Regions from separate parts of the Kistimonas ophiarachnellae genome, predicted to be linked through region 1. Evidence: predicted binding sites of a transcription regulator. Region 1 holds the regulator's gene; each other region holds the start of a gene.
The links. Region 1 encodes PhoB, which activates phosphate uptake and scavenging genes when phosphate is short. Its sites were predicted from a motif close to TGTCATANNNNTGTCANA; they were not measured.
Positions count from the first base shown of each region.

Region 2: the regulator PhoB is predicted to act here: its motif matches at 2,202-2,219, upstream of AC27K1_RS09830 (PA1571 family protein).
Region 3: the regulator PhoB is predicted to act here: its motif matches at 2,306-2,323, upstream of AC27K1_RS05625 (PA3496 family putative envelope integrity protein).

Region 1 is NZ_BAAJPA010000023.1:120-6,683, reverse strand. It holds gene phoR (phosphate regulon sensor histidine kinase PhoR) at 117-1,430, opposite strand; gene phoB (phosphate regulon transcriptional regulator PhoB) at 1,512-2,198, opposite strand; gene ubiA (4-hydroxybenzoate octaprenyltransferase) at 2,326-3,207, opposite strand; gene AC27K1_RS20330 (chorismate--pyruvate lyase family protein) at 3,274-3,804, opposite strand; gene AC27K1_RS20325 (S1 family peptidase) at 4,029-4,862, shown strand; partial or broken gene AC27K1_RS20320 (glutaminase) at 5,374-6,564, opposite strand, start outside.
Region 2 is NZ_BAAJPA010000006.1:254,892-261,455, forward strand. It holds gene bluB (5,6-dimethylbenzimidazole synthase) at 1-32, opposite strand, end outside; gene AC27K1_RS09820 (hypothetical protein) at 116-655, opposite strand; gene AC27K1_RS09825 (ATP-NAD kinase family protein) at 943-2,064, opposite strand; gene AC27K1_RS09830 (PA1571 family protein) at 2,309-2,518, shown strand; gene pdxB (4-phosphoerythronate dehydrogenase PdxB) at 2,508-3,653, opposite strand; gene AC27K1_RS09840 (elongation factor P hydroxylase) at 3,699-4,277, shown strand; gene AC27K1_RS09845 (MATE family efflux transporter) at 4,420-5,808, shown strand; gene AC27K1_RS09850 (hypothetical protein) at 5,911-6,564, shown strand, end outside.
Region 3 is NZ_BAAJPA010000003.1:358,859-365,422, forward strand. It holds gene AC27K1_RS05610 (serine hydrolase domain-containing protein) at 1-102, opposite strand, end outside; gene AC27K1_RS05615 (ankyrin repeat domain-containing protein) at 329-1,066, opposite strand; gene AC27K1_RS05620 (class I SAM-dependent methyltransferase) at 1,541-2,122, shown strand; gene AC27K1_RS05625 (PA3496 family putative envelope integrity protein) at 2,062-2,253, opposite strand; gene hexR (transcriptional regulator HexR) at 2,445-3,299, opposite strand; gene AC27K1_RS05635 (gamma-glutamylcyclotransferase family protein) at 3,886-4,671, shown strand; gene AC27K1_RS05640 (putative bifunctional diguanylate cyclase/phosphodiesterase) at 4,692-6,564, opposite strand, start outside.

The DNA of each region.
Region 1 (6,564 bases):
AAACAGCTGACAACGAAGTACTGCAAGATAAACGACATTTGCCAGAAGAAGATGGCACATAATCGTCATATGGCAAGTCGATCGATTAAGAAACAGTTAACGCTAGATAGCCGTTATCAACAACATTCCCGCCTCGCAGCAGGAAAACGACAGGAGAACGTACTGCCCTTACCCGGCTTGCTGCTGACATCCAGTACCGCATTGTGGCGCAACAACACATGCTTGACGATGGCCAGCCCCAGGCCCGTCCCACCGGTTTGTGAATGACGCCCCTTGTCCACCCGGTAAAACCGTTCCGTCAACCTGGGCAGGTGCTGTGGATCAATACCGATGCCGTTGTCCTTCACCTGCAGCGTGGCGCCATAACTGTTCTCCAGCCAGCGAACCTTGATATCGCCGCCTTCTGGCGTGTATTTCACCGCGTTGTAAACCAGGTTGGAAAAGGCGCTGCGTAACTCATCCCGGTTTCCGGTCAAACAGGCATTGTCAGGACAATCCAGCTTCACCTGGTGCTTTCCATGACTGTATGCCATTGCATCATGCACAACCGTGTCCAGCAGTTCATGAATATTGACGGAACTCTGGTCTAACTGATTATCAGAGGTTTCAAGCCTGGACAGGGTCAGCAGATCACTGATGATATTCTGCATCCGCTCGGCCTGAGTCAGCATCTGTGTCAGAGCACGCTTCCAGACAGGCGGTGCCTTATCCGGCATCAATTCCAGTCCGTCCTGCATGGTTTCCAGGTAACCGGTAATGACCGTCAGTGGCGTACGCAATTCATGGGACACATTGGCGACGAAATCTTTCCGCATCACCTCAAGCTGATGCAGGCGGGTGATATTCCGCACGACAACCAGTCGGTTATTCGTCCCGTAAAGCGTAATGGAATATTGCAGCCGAATGTTCTCAATAACCGGAGAAGGTAACTCCAACGGTTCGTTATAGGATTTTTGTTCGAAGTAACGAATAAACCGGGGATCACGAATGAGGTTGGTAATGTGTTGTCCCTGATCGTCGGGAGAACGGAAACCCAGTAATTGTTCCGCGGCCGGGTTCCACCATTCAATGCAGCCATGGCTGTTCACCATGACAATCGCATCACTGAGCGCACCGGTGGACGCCTGCACCCGATCAATCACCGCCTGCAACCGGCGTCGGGATTTCTGCTGCCGACGCTGAAGACGGTAGATATTATCGAAGATTGCGCCCCAAAGGCCTTGGCTGGTAGGGGGTTCCTGCTCCGAGAATTCACTGGCTTCCAGCCAGCGACCCAGGCGAAACATCTGGATCAAAGTCCAGACCAGGTAGCCGGAAACACCGAGCAATAAACATAAAGTAATCTGGTCGGTGACCAGCCCCAGCAACAGGCAGGCACCCAGCAATAGCACCAGCCGCCGGATAACAGCAGACTGCCAGTTACGATTCACGTTGGATCAACCCTTTACGATGACAACTCCTGCAGGTCATCCCCAGTCAGGATGCAGGAATTCGACTTATGATTCAGACGATCAGGCCCGTGTGGAAAACCGGTACCCGGTACCCCTGACAGTCTGCACCAGACGCTCATACTCACTGCCCAGCGCCTTACGCAACCGGCGGATATGAACGTCAACCGTGCGTTCTTCCACGTAGACATTACCGCCCCAGACATGATCAAGCAACTGGCCCCGGGTATAGGCCCGTTCCTGGTGGGTCATGAAGAACTGGAGCAGGCGATATTCGGTCGGCCCCATGTCGGAGGGTGCGCCATCAATGGTGACCCGGTGACTGACAGGATCCATCGTCACCCCTTCCACCACAATCGGATCATTCTGTTCAGCGGTTCCGGCGCGGCGCAGCACCGCTTTCAGGCGTGCCACCAGTTCGCGGGGAGAAAAGGGTTTGGTGATGTAATCATCCGCCGTCTCCAGCCCCTGGATTTTGTTGTCTTCCTCGCACTTCGCGGTCAGCATGATGACCGGAATATCAGCGGTCAGTTCATCCCGCTTCAGGCGACGGGCAAATTCAATGCCGCTGCCACCAGGCAGCATCCAGTCCAGCAGGATCAGGTCAGGCCGCTGATCGACAATAATGCCGTGGGCCTCGGTGCAGTTTTCCGCTTCCAGACAGTGGTAGCCAGCCATCTCGAGCGCCACCATAATCATTTCGCGAATGGGCGCTTCATCGTCCACGATCAGAATATTATTGCCTGTCATTACCCTGTCCCGTCTCCCTGTTTCCGGCTCCAAACCACCCGTTATTTAGTAGGGATTACACCGACTGAATGTTACAGACAAATGACAGCCAGCTGAAAACGTAGAAACCAGTTCAAACGAGGCACTATTACCCACTGATCAGATAGTTACCGAAAATACCGGCAAAGATGGTCATACCCACCCAGTGGTTATTCAGGAATGCCTTGAAACAGCCGTCCCGATCACGGGTACGCGTCAGACGGTACTGATAAACAAACAACCCGGCAGCGCCTACAAGACCAAGATAATAGAACCAACCCAGTGACAGTTTCGCCCCGACAAAGAGTAGTCCCACCAGTGCAAGTATCTGCAGTACCGCATTAATCCGCGTATCCAGCTCACCAAAAAGGATGGCCGTTGATTTAATGCCGATACGCAGATCATCATCCCGATCCACCATGGCGTACTGGGTATCGTAAGCCACCGTCCAGAGGAGATTGGCCGTAAAAAGCAACCAGGTAATCACTGTCAGCTCACCGGTCTGGGCCGCCCACGCCATCGGGATCGACCACCCGAAAGCAGCGCCCAAAACGACCTGGGGAAGGTGCGTATGCCGCTTCATAAAGGGATAGATGACGGCCAGCGCCAGCGCGGCGAATGACAGACCAATCGTCAGCGGATTGGTCATCAGAACCAGAATAAAGGAAACAAACACCAGTCCGGCGAACAGGGTAAGGACTTCTTTCCCGGTTATTTTTCCGGTAACGATCGGCCGCATGCAGGTACGCTTCACGTGCCCGTCAAAACGTCGATCGGCATAATCATTGATAACACAGCCGGCACTGCGCATGAGCACAACACCTGCAACAAAAATCGCCAGCACTCCCGGATTCGGCACACCTTCTGCCGACAGCCAGAGCGACCAAAGTGTCGGCCACAGCAACAGTAACGTGCCTATGGGCTTATCCAGGCGCATGAGCCGGAAAAAGTCATCGAGGCGAGGAAAATAGCGGGTGAGCGTCGCCTTCATAGGTCCCCTGAATTCGTGCATTATTTCCGCCGCAGTCTAAAAGTCCTCACGGCGGGCTGCAACCGTTTAGGGATCGGGCAGGAAAAACTCGCTAACCAGCAACGGTTTATCTGACAGATAAAAAACTGAACGTCGCCCCCAGGCGAGCTGATCAGAATACTCATAAGACAGGCAAGGATTAAAGATCCGGGCAGCCAGTGACGAGACTTCGATTTCACCCCGCTTGAGATTGGGGTCTGCAAACAAGACCTCACCGAGCGGACGCTCTTTCAACTGGAGCAGGCAGCGGTTACGACCCTGCAACGAAGTGACCGGCAGAATACTGCGGGCAAACACCTTGGGCTGGCCATTACAGATCAGCAGCACTTCACGGATGCTGGCCCGGGTACGGTCCTGGAGATCCAGGGCCAGACGCTCTGCAGGCTTCGGAATCCCCCAGTCATGCCGAAGCACCTCAACAGCGAAAGTGCCGGGAAATTCCTGCTGGAGTTTCAGGGTCAGCGACCCCCTGTGCAGCAGCCAGGGACGCCATTCCTCCGGCGTGGTCAATGCCTGCGCCGGACGCCAGTCCTGGCCTGAGATACAACATGAAGACATGGTATTTATCATTCCCAGTGTTAGCGCGGAGCATGCGCTATCACCCCGGATCATGCAAGCCAGAAAGAGGCTGGGAACAAGTACAGGCCACCGGCCCCAATCAAAGTGAACCCCCTTCATTTCTTGTGGTCTTATGTTCATAGCTGGCTGAATGGCTGAAGTCAGTCCCTGTCTGACATCAGCTGGCAGCCTTTTCTTTCAGGAGATGGAGCTCAATAAACCCTATGGACACATTTATTCAGCGCTATTCATTATCAGCCCTGCTCTCACTCAGCATGCTTTTTTCCCCCTTTGTTTCATCAGGTAGCATCAATGATGCCCAAGCTTTCAACATCATCGGTGGGCAGCCGGTTGCCGATGAAAGCCAGCCCTGGCAAGTCTCCCTGCAGGATTTCGGACAGCATTTCTGTGGCGGCTCCCTGGTTGCGCCCCAGTGGGTGCTGACAGCAGCACATTGCGTGGAAGACTATGACAACGACAATGGGGATCTTGAAGGGTTGGACATTCGGGTTGGCGTCACGGACATCTCGGATTCGTCACAAGGTATTTATGCCGAAGCGGTCGCCATCATGACGCCGGCCTGGTGGGAAGGCGATGGCGATATCGCCCTGATCAAACTGAAAGAACCCATCACAGACATCCCCTACCTGCCACCAGCTGACGAACGCATCATGCGGGAATCTGGCTACGAAGGCGCCATGGCCAGAGTTTCAGGCTGGGGCATCACCAATGAAAATGAAGGAGAAGGCGGCCTCCCCTCCCTGCTTCATACGGTCAATGTCCCCATCGCACCATGGTTCTTCTGCGCCATGTTCAACAGTGAGAATGGCGATCTCTCTGAAAATGAAATCTGCGCTGGCTATATCGATGGCGGCAACGATGCCTGTTACGGCGACAGCGGTGGTCCGTTGATTATCAAACATCATGGTCGCCCGGTTCAGGCGGGTATCGTTTCCTGGGGTAGTGGCTGTGGACAACCTTACAAGTACGGCGTCTATTCCCGGGTCGCTTCGTTTTCCGAGTGGCTACGGAACACGATCCATAACAATAGCGACTGAAATTGTTTAGTCGCATTATTGTTTTATACGGTCATGTTTCCAACCGGTTGATACGACATTCTGGCGATGAACTCTCCAATGACGTTGTCGTGTAGCTCCTCTGGGCGGGAGTAGCTGACAGTCTTGCTACGGATTGTTATGTATACGTAATCAACGGGTCTGATTCATGACCGGTCTGCGGCGCTGAAGAAGACCGGGTATTCCCTTCAACTCCCAATAACGTTGAAGATGCGACTGATATCATTAACCGCAAAACCTTCGAAGCTGCTCAGAATAGCATGAGTCTTTCTTCTGACATGGTATTTCGGATGGTTTTTTTACAGTTCATCAAGGTTGGCTCTTTCAACGTCAGAGACAGGCTTAATCAATTTCATCACAACCGGAGCTGATACCTGTAAGGTCATAGCATAAGCAAACAAGGGAAGTCTTCTGGTGCATTTTATCATTGCGACAATGGATGATTATTTATGGCTGGATACTGATCTACCGATAATGCGCCGGTGGCCATCGCCTACTCCCTGCAGGTCTCGAGAAACACGACAATTCCCTCATGATATTGACGCCGTGCATCGTCGAGAGGGGTATTCCCCCAGCGATCCTTAACAGTCGGTGATGCACCATGCATTACCAGGTACTTGACCACCAGGTCGTGACCTTCAGAGGCTGCCAGATGCAACGGCGTTCGCATGTCGTAATCTGCCACGTTAACTATATCCAGCCCCCTTGCCATCATCTGCTCGATGGCCGCCAGGTTGCCGTTGCTGGCAGCGTAAATCAACTCCACTGTATGCTCTGCATGCTTGTTAAAATCTTTATCATCATCACTATTGCACACGTGCTCTTTTTGACGGTGTATCAACTCAGCCTCTTGCCCTATACCTCCATGGGTTTCAAGAAACTCAACGATATCCAGATAGTCATAACGCCGTGCATCATCAAGAGGGGTATATCCCCAACGATCTCTCGGGTTCACCTCAGAGCCATTGTCAACAAAATACTGGACGACGGCTAACTGACCATTGGCGGCTGCCAGGTGCAGGGGGCTACGCCCATCATAATCGGCGACGTTTTGATCATAACCACTCACCAGTAGCCGGTGAATAGAGCCAAGATCACCTTTGCTGGCCGACCAGACCAACTCTGACACTCTGCTGGCCTTGATCTGGTTAAGGCTTAATCGGGGATCCACCCTGCCTGTACCTACGGTCAGGCTATCGAAATTATGTAGCTTGAATTGCTGAATAAGACGCCGACAAAACTCAACACCGCGTACACTGTTGCCATGAACATCCAGGCGTGGCGACCATATGCATAATCCCATCACATTGGGAATCGACACAATGATCCCTCCACCCACGCCACTTTTGGCCGGCAACCCGACCTCAAAAGCAAACTCACCGGAGAAATCATACATCCCGCATGTACACATCAGCGAAAGGCAGTGCTGAACATGCTGTGTCTGTAAAACCCTTTCCCCATTGACGGGACAAATGCCGCCATTAGCCATTGTCGCGGCAAACACTGCCATATTCTCAGCGCTAAGTTCAATGGAGCAGCAGCGGAAGTAAAACTCCAGCGTCTTGACGAGATCGGCGCCTTCAGGAAAGGCATCATGTTCCTTGAGGTAATAGCCTAGCGCAAAATTGCGGTCAGCTGTCTCCCGTTCCGATTCATAAATAGACTGATTGAAACGGGGAGGATG
Region 2 (6,564 bases), on a different contig from region 1:
AACCGAGGTGGCGTCGCTGCCATTTTTCGCATAGAAAAGCCTCTCCCTGGCCCTGATCGAATGATTATTGTTATACAGCGTTATCTGATTCCTAATGACGTATTACATCTCTAATTCATTCACTGACAGGCGATGTGGACTCGTGACTGATCACTGGGTCATCCTGCTCAGTGTTAATTTTCAATGTTGCGCTTAAGGGCTTTTCGTTCACGGTTAAACTCGCATGATCATGGTTATTCAGGGTGACCTTGATCTCATTCTCACCAGATGTGAAATAACTTCCGGGCAGATGCTCATAAGGGCCATAAAGGCGTTTAACCTTCTTACCATTGATAAACAGATGTGCATGCCCCTGAGCCAGCCCTTCATGTCGAACCGCCGCATACTCTGGTGACTCCAGTTCAAAATTCCGGATATTGAGATGCAAATTAAAACCCGTCACTGCGTCGCGAAATAACAGCAGGGATAATTCCGGTACTTTCACACCCTCTGGCAAAGCAACCATTTCGTCATGATGACAACAGGCACGATCTTCCCCCTGTTGCGCATGGGCAGAAGGCAGACTGCCTGCCAACAATGGTGTGACTGGCATACCCAGCACACCGGAAAAAACAACAGACATCAACACGCGATTATTGCTGCGCCATTTGGCCATGATCACATCCAACCTCACATAATTGAAAAAGACTGATCAAGCATGGCAACCATCGATAATGCTGCCTAATAAAAAACATAGAACATTACGCATCGATTGCCTTATACCGATCCGTTGGAGTGGTGAGGATGTGGGAGATGGTTCAGACGTTCACAACAATTACGCGCCTGAGAATATCGCCATCCGCCCCTGCAGGATCAACAGGGTCGGATGGCAATTAAACAAAAGAAACAGACTGATACTTCAGAAAAACTATGCCGGAGCACACGATTGTTCCGGCTTAACGGTTATAGCGTTGTGACCGGATAAAGAATGCGATCGTTATACCCCGTCAGTACGGTCATCGTGCCACAAAGAGCCTTATCCAGTTCGGTATCACCGGTATCGAGCAGGAGCGGGCGACCGTCAAGTTCCCTGATTTTTGTTTTGGTTGCCAATACCAGAATATTCTCTCGCCCAATCGTACGGATGACATCCGGGCTCAGCTGTTGGTTACCTCTGCCAAATAAATGTCCCTGACCGCCTATTGCCGTAACCAGCAGCTTCACCGGTTTATCCTTGATGTGCATCAGTATGTCCTGCTCCGTCATATCAGAAGCAATCAGGGTTTCATTGCAGATAAGGTCAACACCAAGCAGTGTATTTTCCAATCCAAGGACATCCATCACACCCTGGGTTGTCGAACCCGGCCCTACCAGGTAAAGGACATCGTCTTCCATGATTTCATCGCGGAAATAATCGGCAATATCCTGAACCACCAACGCTTCGACTTCACGTCCCGCCTGCTTGACCTGCTGAACAAATCGGCCTTCTTCCGGTACCAGCAGATCACCATAGTGTTTTGCCCTGACGCGTCCTTCCCGGAAGGCTGACTCATCAATATCCCTGACATCCTGTTCACGCAGGCCAACCAGCTCACCTCGAATCAGCATGGCGACCACCTCCCCTGCTGCAGAGGGTGTCACCGCGTATACGCCTGAATGGATCTTGACGCCTGCCGGGATACCCAGCACCGGCTGCGCATCACTCACACTGTTACAGATATTTCTGGCAGTACCATCGCCACCAGCAAAAAGAATCAGATCAACACCAGCCTGTTCCATGGCGGCTGCAGCCGCTTCGGTATCTTCGGGCGAGGTGTATTCATGGTCAGTGGTAACGAGCAACTGACTGGCGAAACCCATTCGTTTCAACAAGGCACCGCCCATGTCATCACGCCAGACCAGAAATTGAATCTGCTCTTTCAACAGGAGCAGTTTTTCCAGCGCAACCTCAGTACGCATCTCGGCCCGGGGGATGGCGCCAAGCGCCAGCGCCTGCTCGACCGTTTCAACACCATCACTGCCCTTCAGGGCAACGCGTCCGCCAAGACCGGCAACCGGATTGATAATCAGTCCTATGGTAAACAACACAATCCCCCTAAATACCACAAACCGTTACAGAAACTGTTCTTGATGGTAACAACGACTCAAGATACCCTGAAAGCGTCCGGTATCCGGTGACTGAAGACAATCTTTGATGAACCAGGTCTGTTTTCAGTCGCCATTGTCACCGGGTTGTCATGGCTTGGTCATGGCATTGCCATAATGGTTAGATACGCTAAAGCCAATGGTAACCCGATAACACCGGAACCCAGGCCGAAGGAGATGATCGATGACTTATACTCTCTGCTCACCGACACAAAAGCCGGTACAGGATCCCACTAAGGCCCACAACCAGGATTATTTTAACGGCGCCGCTATCGTCACTGAGGACGGTCGTGAGATCCCGATTACCGAAGCCATGCTACAGGCAGCCTTTGAACAGTTTGATGCCACCGGCATCCTGTCCTGCCCAAGCTACGGGTTTGCCATTACTCACTGACAACCCGAAACCCCTGACCTTCAAGCTGGAGCTTAACGTCAGGGGTCGCATTACGCAGACGTACTTTCAATGATTGAAATTCACGCCGTTCCAGATAGTTTTTTCGCAACGTATCGAAAACAACCGGAACGGCTTCCTTTCGCTGCTTCAGCGCCAGACGCAAGCGAATATCATCCCGCCTCACATCATAGACTGCGCGCAGCGCTGTAGTAATCGCCTCTTCCGCCTGTACATCGCTTGAGAACGTCATACTCCGTAATACAGGAATCGGCATGACATTGTTGATTCTAACCCGGGCAGGAAACCCAAAATATCGGCATAGCGCCTGATAAATCATTCCGGTACCACGAATTTTTGCTTCCAGGCTGTATCCGGCAATATGGGGCGTGCCGATGGCAACATGATCCAGCAACTCAGGATTAATGTCGGGCTCCTGCTCCCAGACATCCAGCACGGCAGACATATCTCCCTGCCTTAATCGATCCAGCAACGCGAGGTTGTCTACAACCGGTCCTCTGCTGCTGTTGATCAGAATACTGCCCGGACGAATCATCCCAATACGATGTTCATTCAACAGATGGAAGGTTGGATGATCGCCATCCTTTGTAAGAGGAGTATGCAGTGAAATAATGTCGGCATTCTTGAGAAGGTCATTCAGCTCAGCCTGCTGTTCGGTTTTCTCGACCGGTGCAAAAGGGTCATGTACCAGACAGCGTACACCCAATACCTCCAAGCGACGCAGTAACCGCCCGCCGACCTGACCTTTGCCAATAATACCGATAACCTGCTCTTTCAGGGCAAAACCAAGCTGCTCTGACAGAACATTGATCACACTGAGGACATATTCAACGACAGAATCGGCATTACAACCGGGCGCGTGAGCAAAGCCGATTCCCTTTTCCTTTAGCCAGTCTGTATCCACATGATCAATACCACTGGTCGCAGAAGCCACAAACCGTACCTTGCTGTTTTCCAGCAATTCACGATTCACCCTAGTGACAGAACGAACCAGCAACACATCCGCATCGGCCACTTGCGCGGCATTCAGTGTACGGCCGGGAACGCTGACAACCTCACCCAAACCACCAAAAAACACATCCGCCAGCGGAATATTCTCATCGGCGACAATTTTCATTCAACGCCCGCATAAACCTGATAGCCAAGATGACCGGATGGTATAATGCGCCACGGCATTGAGCAAACCTCCGGCAACATTGACGTTATCATGCAGCACGACGCCCAGGACCTGGTTACACTGTTTAACAAAACCTTTCTTGCAACGGACAATACCGAGCTTGTTGGTGGTCACAACGAACCACTTTATCAGCCGGCAACACCCGATAACCCCACACACCGTATCCTGTTCACCCATGATTATTTTGCCAGCGCCCTGCATGAAGTGGCCCACTGGTGCGTGGCCGGTCCCGCGCGTCGCCAACAGGTGGATTACGGCTACTGGTATGAGCCGGATGGCCGGACGCCTGAACAACAACACCTGTTTGAACAGGTAGAAGTCAGACCGCAGGCATTTGAGTGGATTTTTGCCAACGCCTGTCGGTACCGTTTCCGAATCAGCGCAGATAATCTGATGACAGGCAACAGCGCCTCTGACGCATTTAAAGACAGTATATTTAACGGAATCCAAACGATCATTCGCACAGGCTTACCCGCCAGAGCACAGCGTTTTACCGATGCCCTTGCACGCTTTTATGGCTGCGCCCATACGCTGGACGGCTTAAAGCGGGAATATCTTGATTAATAACCCGGAGTTTTCGAGCTTTCCCTCTAAAACCGATAGATATTGAGTAGCAATACTGACTTCTCTCGTTTTTATAACAATTTAATATCAAAACTAACGACAAATAACTTTTTATATACCGTAAAAACGACAGAAGTTTTCAATGCACAGCAAAGCCACCCGGTTCCAGCGCTTTATGGCCGAAGCGAAGGAACTGATGATCCTCGCGACCCCCATCATCATCTCCCAGTTATCAATGAGTGGGATGGGCTTTATCGACACCAGCATGGCCGGCCAGGCCAGCGCCGGTGATCTTGCCGCCGTTGCCATTGGCGGCAGCCTCTGGATGCCCTTCTACCTGCTGGTCAGGGGTACCTTGATGGCAACCACCCCCACTGTCGCCCATTTGTTTGGTGCGGGTAAAACAGAGGATATTGCCGGCGAAGTCCGACAAGGGCTCTGGATCGCACTGATTGCCGGTTTGGTGGCCATGATATATCTGCACAGCACCGAGCCGTTGCTGCGCCTGATGAAGGTGTCACCGGACCTGATCGTCATCACTGATGAATACCTGAAGGCACTGGCCTATGGTGCGCCTGCCATCGCTATTTACCAGACATTGAATGCCTATTGCGAAGGCACATCTGATACCCGGCCCGCCATGGTGTTCAGCGTCCTTGCACTGCTGCTCAATATTCCAGCCAACTACATCCTGATTTATGGCAAATTCGGTTTCCCTGCCATGGGCGGCGTAGGTTGTGGCTGGGCGACAGCACTCGCCTTCTGGAGCATGGCGATCATGATGATGCTCTATACCGCCTTTGGCCGAAAGCATAAGTCTCGGGGCATCTTTGCTGCCATCGACCGACCTGTCGGTTCACGGATCGCGGAACACCTGAAACTGGGCTTCCCCATCGGGATGACCATGTTCATTGAGGGCAGTATCTTTGCCATTATCGCCCTGCTGATTGGTCGTCTGGGTGCCAGTACGGTTGCCAGCCACCAGGTGGCTCTGAACTTTTCCTCACTGACGTTCATGCTGCCATTGAGCATCAGCTTTGCCATCACCATTCGGGTGGGGCAGTCGCTCGGCGCCAATAACCCGGCAAAAGCCCGGTTTGCAGCCTATGTCGGTCATGCCGTCAGCCTGTTCTGCGCCTGCCTGAGTGCGGGGTTAATGCTTGTCGCCCCTGAGATGATTGCCGGCATCTACAGCCGTAACCCGGAAGTCATACAGGCCGCCTCTGCATTGCTGTTTTATGCGGCTATTTTCCAGTTTTCTGACGCCATGCAGGCGGCTGCCGTTGGATCGCTGCGCGGCTATAAGGATACCCGTACGCCGATGTTCCTCGTCGTCATGGCCTACTGGGCCGTTGGCTTGCCGATGGGCTATATCCTTGGCATGACCGATATCACTGGCGGCGCAATGGGCCCACGGGGCTTCTGGATCGGGCTGGTAGCAGGCCTGACGATTGCTGCACTGCTGCTTGGCCTGCGCTTCTATGCCACCAGTCTGAACCGATGCCGGATGGTGGCGCCCCAAACCGCCTGATTCATCGTTCAGCCCTCCTGAAAATGGGCGATACATAACTCTATCGGCCCACATATTTCACCGGCCGGCAGGATGCCGGCCCGCCTGTCAGAAGGAGCTGTAATGGGTAGTGACAGCAATAACGACACCCCGTCTGCCGACAAAGGCGACGGACAGGTTGTCGACCTGTTTACCGGTAGGACCTGGAATCCTGACGAAGCCAGCAAAATTATCCGTATTGCCCCTGAGCTGGACGGGCTGGAAATGCTGTACAGCAACGATGCCAATCCGGACAAACTCTTCAGCATGAAAATTCTCTGCTGGGCGCTGAACCAGAATGGTGAAATTGATGCGATGGTGCCCTGGCTGAGCCGACTGGTTTCCTGCCGTGAACTGAATGATCCGCTAAACGGACATTGGGAAGGCTATTACGATAACTTCCACGAAACGGTGTTTTATGATGCACCGCTGCACAAGGTCGTGGAGCTGGAAAGCTCAGCCTCTTATTACGACGCTGAATATCTCACTGAAAAAGACACTATCCAGGAAATCCCTGATCCCATTGGTACACACGCGGTACTAACGGGCGACAAATTCCAGACTATCACACTAACCCAGGTAACCAGCTGGCGCCTTCTGAACAATGGCGCTATTCAGGCCATGCTGGCAGACAGTGAGAAAGTGGAAAATACACCGGTGTTAGTAGGTGACGAGAGCTTATATGCAGCCCAGGAACATCCGGACTTCAAATACTTCTTTCACCATATCATTGCTAAC
Region 3 (6,564 bases), on a different contig from region 1:
ATAGAAACGGTTGATTTCCGTATGGAAGCGAATACTGGCCGCGATAGCCGTCAGGCAAATCACCAGCAGGATCAGGGTAAGCGCACGTTTCATGATCGTCATTATTGTTTTTCTTTCGCTCGTTGATGTTGCCGGATGACAGGATCATCAGGCTGCCTGACATAGTAGCAAAGAGCTGGTCATGAGTGACACTTTCCTTTGTACATCATGGTGCGCAATGATGGCGAGCGCCCTGCAATAGCGCTTGCCATACCTGACGCATGTCGTTATTAAGCCGGTAATGGTTGAACCCGGAGCCGCATATTGCCGGTATGAAGCCGGGGGCTTATCAGGGTATTGTTTTTTTCTTTGCTGTTGTTTTATCTGAGATGAATTTTTCCAGTATTCGCACAGTTTCCCGAAACCGAATATCCCTCGTTTGCTGATGCATATCTTTGGCTATCATGAGAGGTGTTTTGGGAATGTTGTCGAAGGCATCACACGTAAGGGAGAAATCTGTCTGGTGGTGCAGTAACAATTTTACCACTTCAACGTGACCGTTCCGTGAGGCGATGAAAAGGGGGGTAGCACCATCATCCATCATGCTGACATTGACTTCGGCTCCGGCAAGGATCAAAAGGTTTACCACTTCCTGGTGACCATTCTGTGAGGCGGCGAAAAGCGCCGTAGCATCATCCTTCATTCTGGTATTTACACAGGCTCCGGCTTGGAGCAGATATTCTACCGCCTGGGCGCGACCGTAGAATGAGGCCCAGAATAATGGTGTATATCCCCGGAGGTCTAACTCATTTGGGTTAGCATCGTTATTGAGCAGGTATCTTACCACTTCAGGGGTATTACACGTGGGAGCGATGGAAATCAACCTGACCATGCGCCCTGTTCTACGTGAACGGAATTCATTCCTTACTATTGATGGATCCTTTGATAACTCTGCTTTCAGGCTGGGCAGATCTCCTTCACGGCAGGCTCTAAGGGCAGGTTCTTCAAGGGCAAGTATGTTTCTGTGTTGGTCTAAATCATCATTTAAGATGAATGTTCCGTATTTTGTGTACCTGGTGGCTTCCATGGCATCAACTCCATTGTGATAAATTTCTGCCGTCCGGTTAGAAATTTCGCGCTCAAATTTGCGCAACAAAGGTTAAGCGATTGCGGCGATATGCAGGTATTTTAAAACGTGTTTTGATAGCCAATGTTGCTTTTTCTAACATTCCCGGTTGCATTTTGACCAGGAATTACCTTGAGATAACTGATTTTTCTTTAACCGGACAGTTAGTGGTGATAAATCGTTAACGCATCAAAAATTCATTAAGGTCATCAATAGACGGTTTGTTTTTCAGTTAGTTCCGTATCCAGTGAAGTTTATGGCGGTGTCGTGAATTTCGCTGGATCATTTGTACGAAACCATCTGTCTAATCAAGGTACGTTCTGAAAGCGGCCTGTTGACGCCATCACTTAACGGGTGGTTCTGATATTAACCGGGACATTCATCCGATCCTGATGTCCGCCGATGTTATCCACAGGATGCATTCTGGAATGAGCGATGGCGGGTTTCGAAATCACAGCACTGGTTTGCCTGTTTCTGGTGGTCGCGCTGATTGTCGGCTTCACCCTGAAAAATGGTATTGGCCCCACACCTTCCTGCCGTCGTACGACAGACGCTCTGGATAACCTGTTACCCGAGGCAATCGATGGTGTGATTATGGAGTTCGGTTGTGGCTGGGGTGGGATAGCGCTGTATCTGGCCAGGAAGTATCCGAAAAATTCGATTATCGCCTGGGAGAATTCACCGGTTCCATGGTTTGTCGCTTACCTGAGAAAGGTGTTAAGCGGACAGGAGAACCTGAGTGTCCGCTATGGGGATTTTCGCAGCGCCTCTCTGGATCGATGCGGGCTTATCTACTGCTATCTCTGCACAGGGCAGATGCTACGTATCAAAGATTTTTTGCTGTCTGCATCAGTTAACCAACCGTATCAGCTCGTCAGCAGTACATTCTCCGTTCCCGGCTGGACGCCAGAGTCCGAATACCCTTTAGGTGACTGGTATGGGAGTCGGTTGTGGGTTTATATGTTGTCCCACCAACCATCATCGCTTAACGCCTTGAGTCGTTTTTCTTCGAAATGATCTTCTATGGCGCGACGGATATAGAGTGAACGTTCGGATGCTTTTTCCGGCAGAGGATCGTTAGTCTTGTCCTTATCCTGTATCAATGGACGTATTATCTCTTCCGTGGTACTGGTGCGTGGTTCAGTCATTGTGCCACTCCCTTTCTTGTTATTACTTGTTATGCGAATGGTGACCGGAGTCTGTTGCCGTTTTATGACCTTATTTCGCTATAGGCATTTGTATAAATCGACAGGTTTTAACTCAAGCGAGATTATACCGGTCGTCTGTAGGAAATATGCCATTGTCGTTTAAAGTGCCGGTAACGGTTCATGGCGCTTTACTACTTTTGCGTAAGCCTCAGTGAACGAAGGTTTTTCTTAACCGTTTGCAATTGCTGCGCCAGTTCAGGCCCCCGTGACATGGCAACACCCATGGCCAGAACATCAATCACGACAAGGTGGGCGATGCGTGATGTCAGCGGGGTATAGATGTCAGTGTTTTCCGGCACATTGATGGGCACATGGATATCACAGGCACTGGCCATTGGCGTGTTTGAAGGGCACAGGGCAATGACTTTGGCGGATTGTTTTTGCACCAGCTGGATGACGTGCAGTAATTCCTTGGTGCGCCCGGTCTGTGAAATAGCGATCACGACATCATCCTGTGTCAGCGTTGCCGCAGACATGGATTGCATGTGGGGATCGGAATAGGCAGCCGTTGTTACCTGGAGACGGAAAAATTTGTGTTGTGCATCCGTTGCGACAATGCCTGAAGCACCATAACCATAAAATTCAATCCGCTGCGCCTGACTCAACAGGGAAATGGCCTGTTCCAGTTGCTCTGAATCCAGCTGGTCACGAATATCAATCAGGTTGCTGATGGTGGTATTGAAGACCATCTGCTTGAAATCGCCGGTGGATTCTTCCCCTGTGACCTCAAACTGACCAAAACTGGTACCACTGGCCAGGCTCTGGGCAAGTTGTAACTTGAAATCCTGAAACCCGTTACAGCCAATGGCCCTGCAGAAACGCAAAACGGTGGGTTCGCTGACACCGCAGTGAGCGGCCAGGTCTGCAATGCTGATATGAATGACATTAGCCGGATGTGCCGCGACATAATCCGCCACTTTATGCTCCGACTTTCTGAGATGGCGTCGATTTTCATCAATGTGCTGAAGCAGGTTTGTTGGGGACATGGGCGGACCGGCTTATTTTTGGGCTGTAGTTATACAACAAGGAAGACGGGGATAGTAGTGGAAAGTACCTATGCCGCTGGTGGTGCTGTTAGTAATTGTCAGTAATATCCCCGTTCTCACCGGTAATATCGGTGTAGTAAAACTACAGTCATCCTGACACTTTATCCGGTGTATGTCGTTTTTGTAAGGCAGTTCAACCCGAATCAAGGGGGACGAAGCAGTGACCGGCAGTAAGGGCAACGAGCCTATCAGGGGAGCGAACAATTGAAACAAACAGAAGCAGATTGGGGAATTTTAAGTCCTGTCAGGGGTCTCATGTGATTATCAGGAAGGATGCATGATGATCATTTCATCACTGGGTATCAGGTTTGTGGCATGTACCGTTGCCCAGGATTAAACACTTAACATTACGTTAAATGAAAAACGTAAAGCACTGGTGAACAAGTTGTAGGGTTTTACCCATTACAGTGAATAGCCATTTTTCTTTTGATCATGTTATCCGTCAGGCAACTGCGGTTATGCATCGGGCAGCCTTCCTTCATTTTTACTTCTTATTGATTTCAAGACAGATGACAAGGATGGAAGGATGTTACATAACATAGTAGCGACTGTGATGTTGTACACACTGATAACAACAAATGCCATGGCCTCTCCTGAGAAGGAGCATAAGAACGTTTATCTCGTTGGCTACGGGAGCCTGATGTTGTCACTGACCCGTACAGTGACAGCGCCAGATGTTGCTGAGCAGACCCTGATTCCTGTCCGGATTAACGGTTATGAACGTTCCTGGAACCTGTGGCTTGAGCAGTATGAGATGCGCGTGCTTGCAGCAGAAGAACATGCAGGCCGTTTCGTGAATGGATTGGCGTACCGTGTGAGCCCCCATGATCTCTGGCGCTTTGATGCCCGTGAAGGTCATCGCCGTTATCGACGAATTCGTTTACCACTCAGTGCGATTGAATTCTATAACCCGCAGGATAGTAGTTGGTTTGTGGATCATGTAGACGATATTGAGATCTACATGTACGTGGCCAATAAGCACGATATCAACGATGGTGGACATTACCTGGGGAATGGGTATGACCATATGAATAAAAAAATTACCCGCTCTTATCTGGATGTTGTGATGGCGGGCTGTATGGAGGTGGATGATCGTAACCACCTGAATGGCCGTTTCATCGGTGATTGCCATATCAGCATGGGATTGCGTAAATACCATATCGATGATGATCGTCAGAATCCCCGTTATCCTCGGGCTCCGGCGAACCTGTTAGAGTCCGCTCGAAAGCGGGTCCAGGAACTGGAAGACTACATGGAGCAGGACTGGAATGCCTACATGAACCGCATGAACACGGTCTGTGAAAACAGTTAGCGTGTCAGCCGGATGGGGATTCAGGCGCGACTGGCAAGAAACTGACTGAATTCCGTTGCCGGCAGCGGCTTGCTGATGAAATATCCCTGGACTTCATCACAGGCATTGTCACGTAGAAACTGAAGATGCGATAGCTTCTCGACGCCCTCCGCGACAACCTTCAGATCCAGGCTGTGGGCCATGACGATAATGGCGCGGGTTATGGCGGAATCATCCTCGCTGGTATCCAGGCTGCTGATAAAGGAGCGATCGATTTTCAGGGCATCCACGGGAAAACGCTTCAGGTAGCTGAGGGATGAATAGCCGGTGCCGAAATCATCAATACTGATTGTGACGCCCAGTTGCCGGATGTCGTGAAGCGTTTCAATGGTGCGATCAATATCATCCATGATCAGGCTTTCTGTGAGTTCCAGTTCCAGAAGATGCGGTGGCAGGCGGGTTTCTTCAAGAACCGTACGGATAAGCTCAATCAGTTGGGCCTGGCGGAGCTGGCTGACCGACAGGTTGACGGAAACCCGGATCTCCCAGCCCTGATCCAGCCAGGTTCTTGCCTGCTGGCAGGCCTGGCGCATGACAAATTCACCAATGTCGTTTATCAGGCTGCTTTCCTCGGCAATGCTGATAAACCGGCCCGGCGTGATCAGCCCTTCTTCCGGATGATTCCAGCGAACCAATGCTTCTGCCTTGGTGATGGTGTCGCCAGCCAGCGTCATTTTAGGTTGATAATAGGTTTCCAGTTCACCATTGCTGATTGCCTTACGCAGGCTTGTCTCCAATGCGACCCGTTCCCTGGAAGCAGACTGCAGGTTTCGGTTATAGAACTGCAGATTATTGCCGCCGAGGTATTTGGCCTGCGCCATGGCCATATCCGCCTGGCTGATCAGTGTCTGCAATTCGCGGGCATTTTCCGGAAACATTGCGACACCGATACTGGCGCCAATGATGAGTTCGTGGTCGTGTATCCGGTAAGGTTTGGAAACGGCCTGCACAATGGTTTCGCCCAATGCTGAAATGGCCCCCTGCGTTGGGTTGTTATCAATAATAAGGCTGAATTCGTCTGCAGCCAGTCGCGCCACACTGTGCGCATGTGAGGTATGTTGCGTGAGGCGTCGGGAAACCTGTTGTAACAGGCTATCGCCAACTTCGTGGCCGAGGCTGTCATTTATCTGTTTGAAACGATCCAGATCAATCGTGATCAGCGCAAAGGACTGTTGTTTTGCATCGGCATAAGCGATGGCTTCATACAGACGTTCACGGAATCGATTACGATTAGCCAGACCGGTCAGTGGATCAAAATTGGCCAGGTACGTCAGGCGTTCTTCTGTCTGTTTATATTCGGTCAGGTCACGGAACATGCCGACATAATGCGTAATCCGGCCACTTTGGTCTCGAACGGAACTGATCTGAATCCAGATCGGATAAGTATCACCGTCCTTGCGTCGTTCAATCAGCTCCCCTTCATAACGCCCCTGTTGAATCAGGGCACTACCTATCTGGTTATAGCGTTCTTCGTTACCGTCATCCGTTTGGAAATCGGCAATGGTTTTATTGATGATCTCATCATTGCTGTAGCCGGTCAGTTCCTTGAACGCCTTGTTAATCGCCACAAAGCGGAAACGGGCATTCAGCACAAAGATGGCTTCACTGGTGCTCTGGAACAGGGTGAGGGCCAGACGAGTCTGCCGTTCATGCTCCATTTCCAGTGAGATATCCCGACGGGTGCCGAGCATACGGCTTGCACGTCCCTTGTCGTTCCATTCAACGACCTGTCCACTGTCTTCTACCCAGACCCAGGAGCCATTGGCATGGAGTATCCGGTAGCGAGCAAGATACTGATCGGTTTTATGTCGAAGGTGGGCGATGATGGCTTTGCGGACACGGGGTGCATCCGAG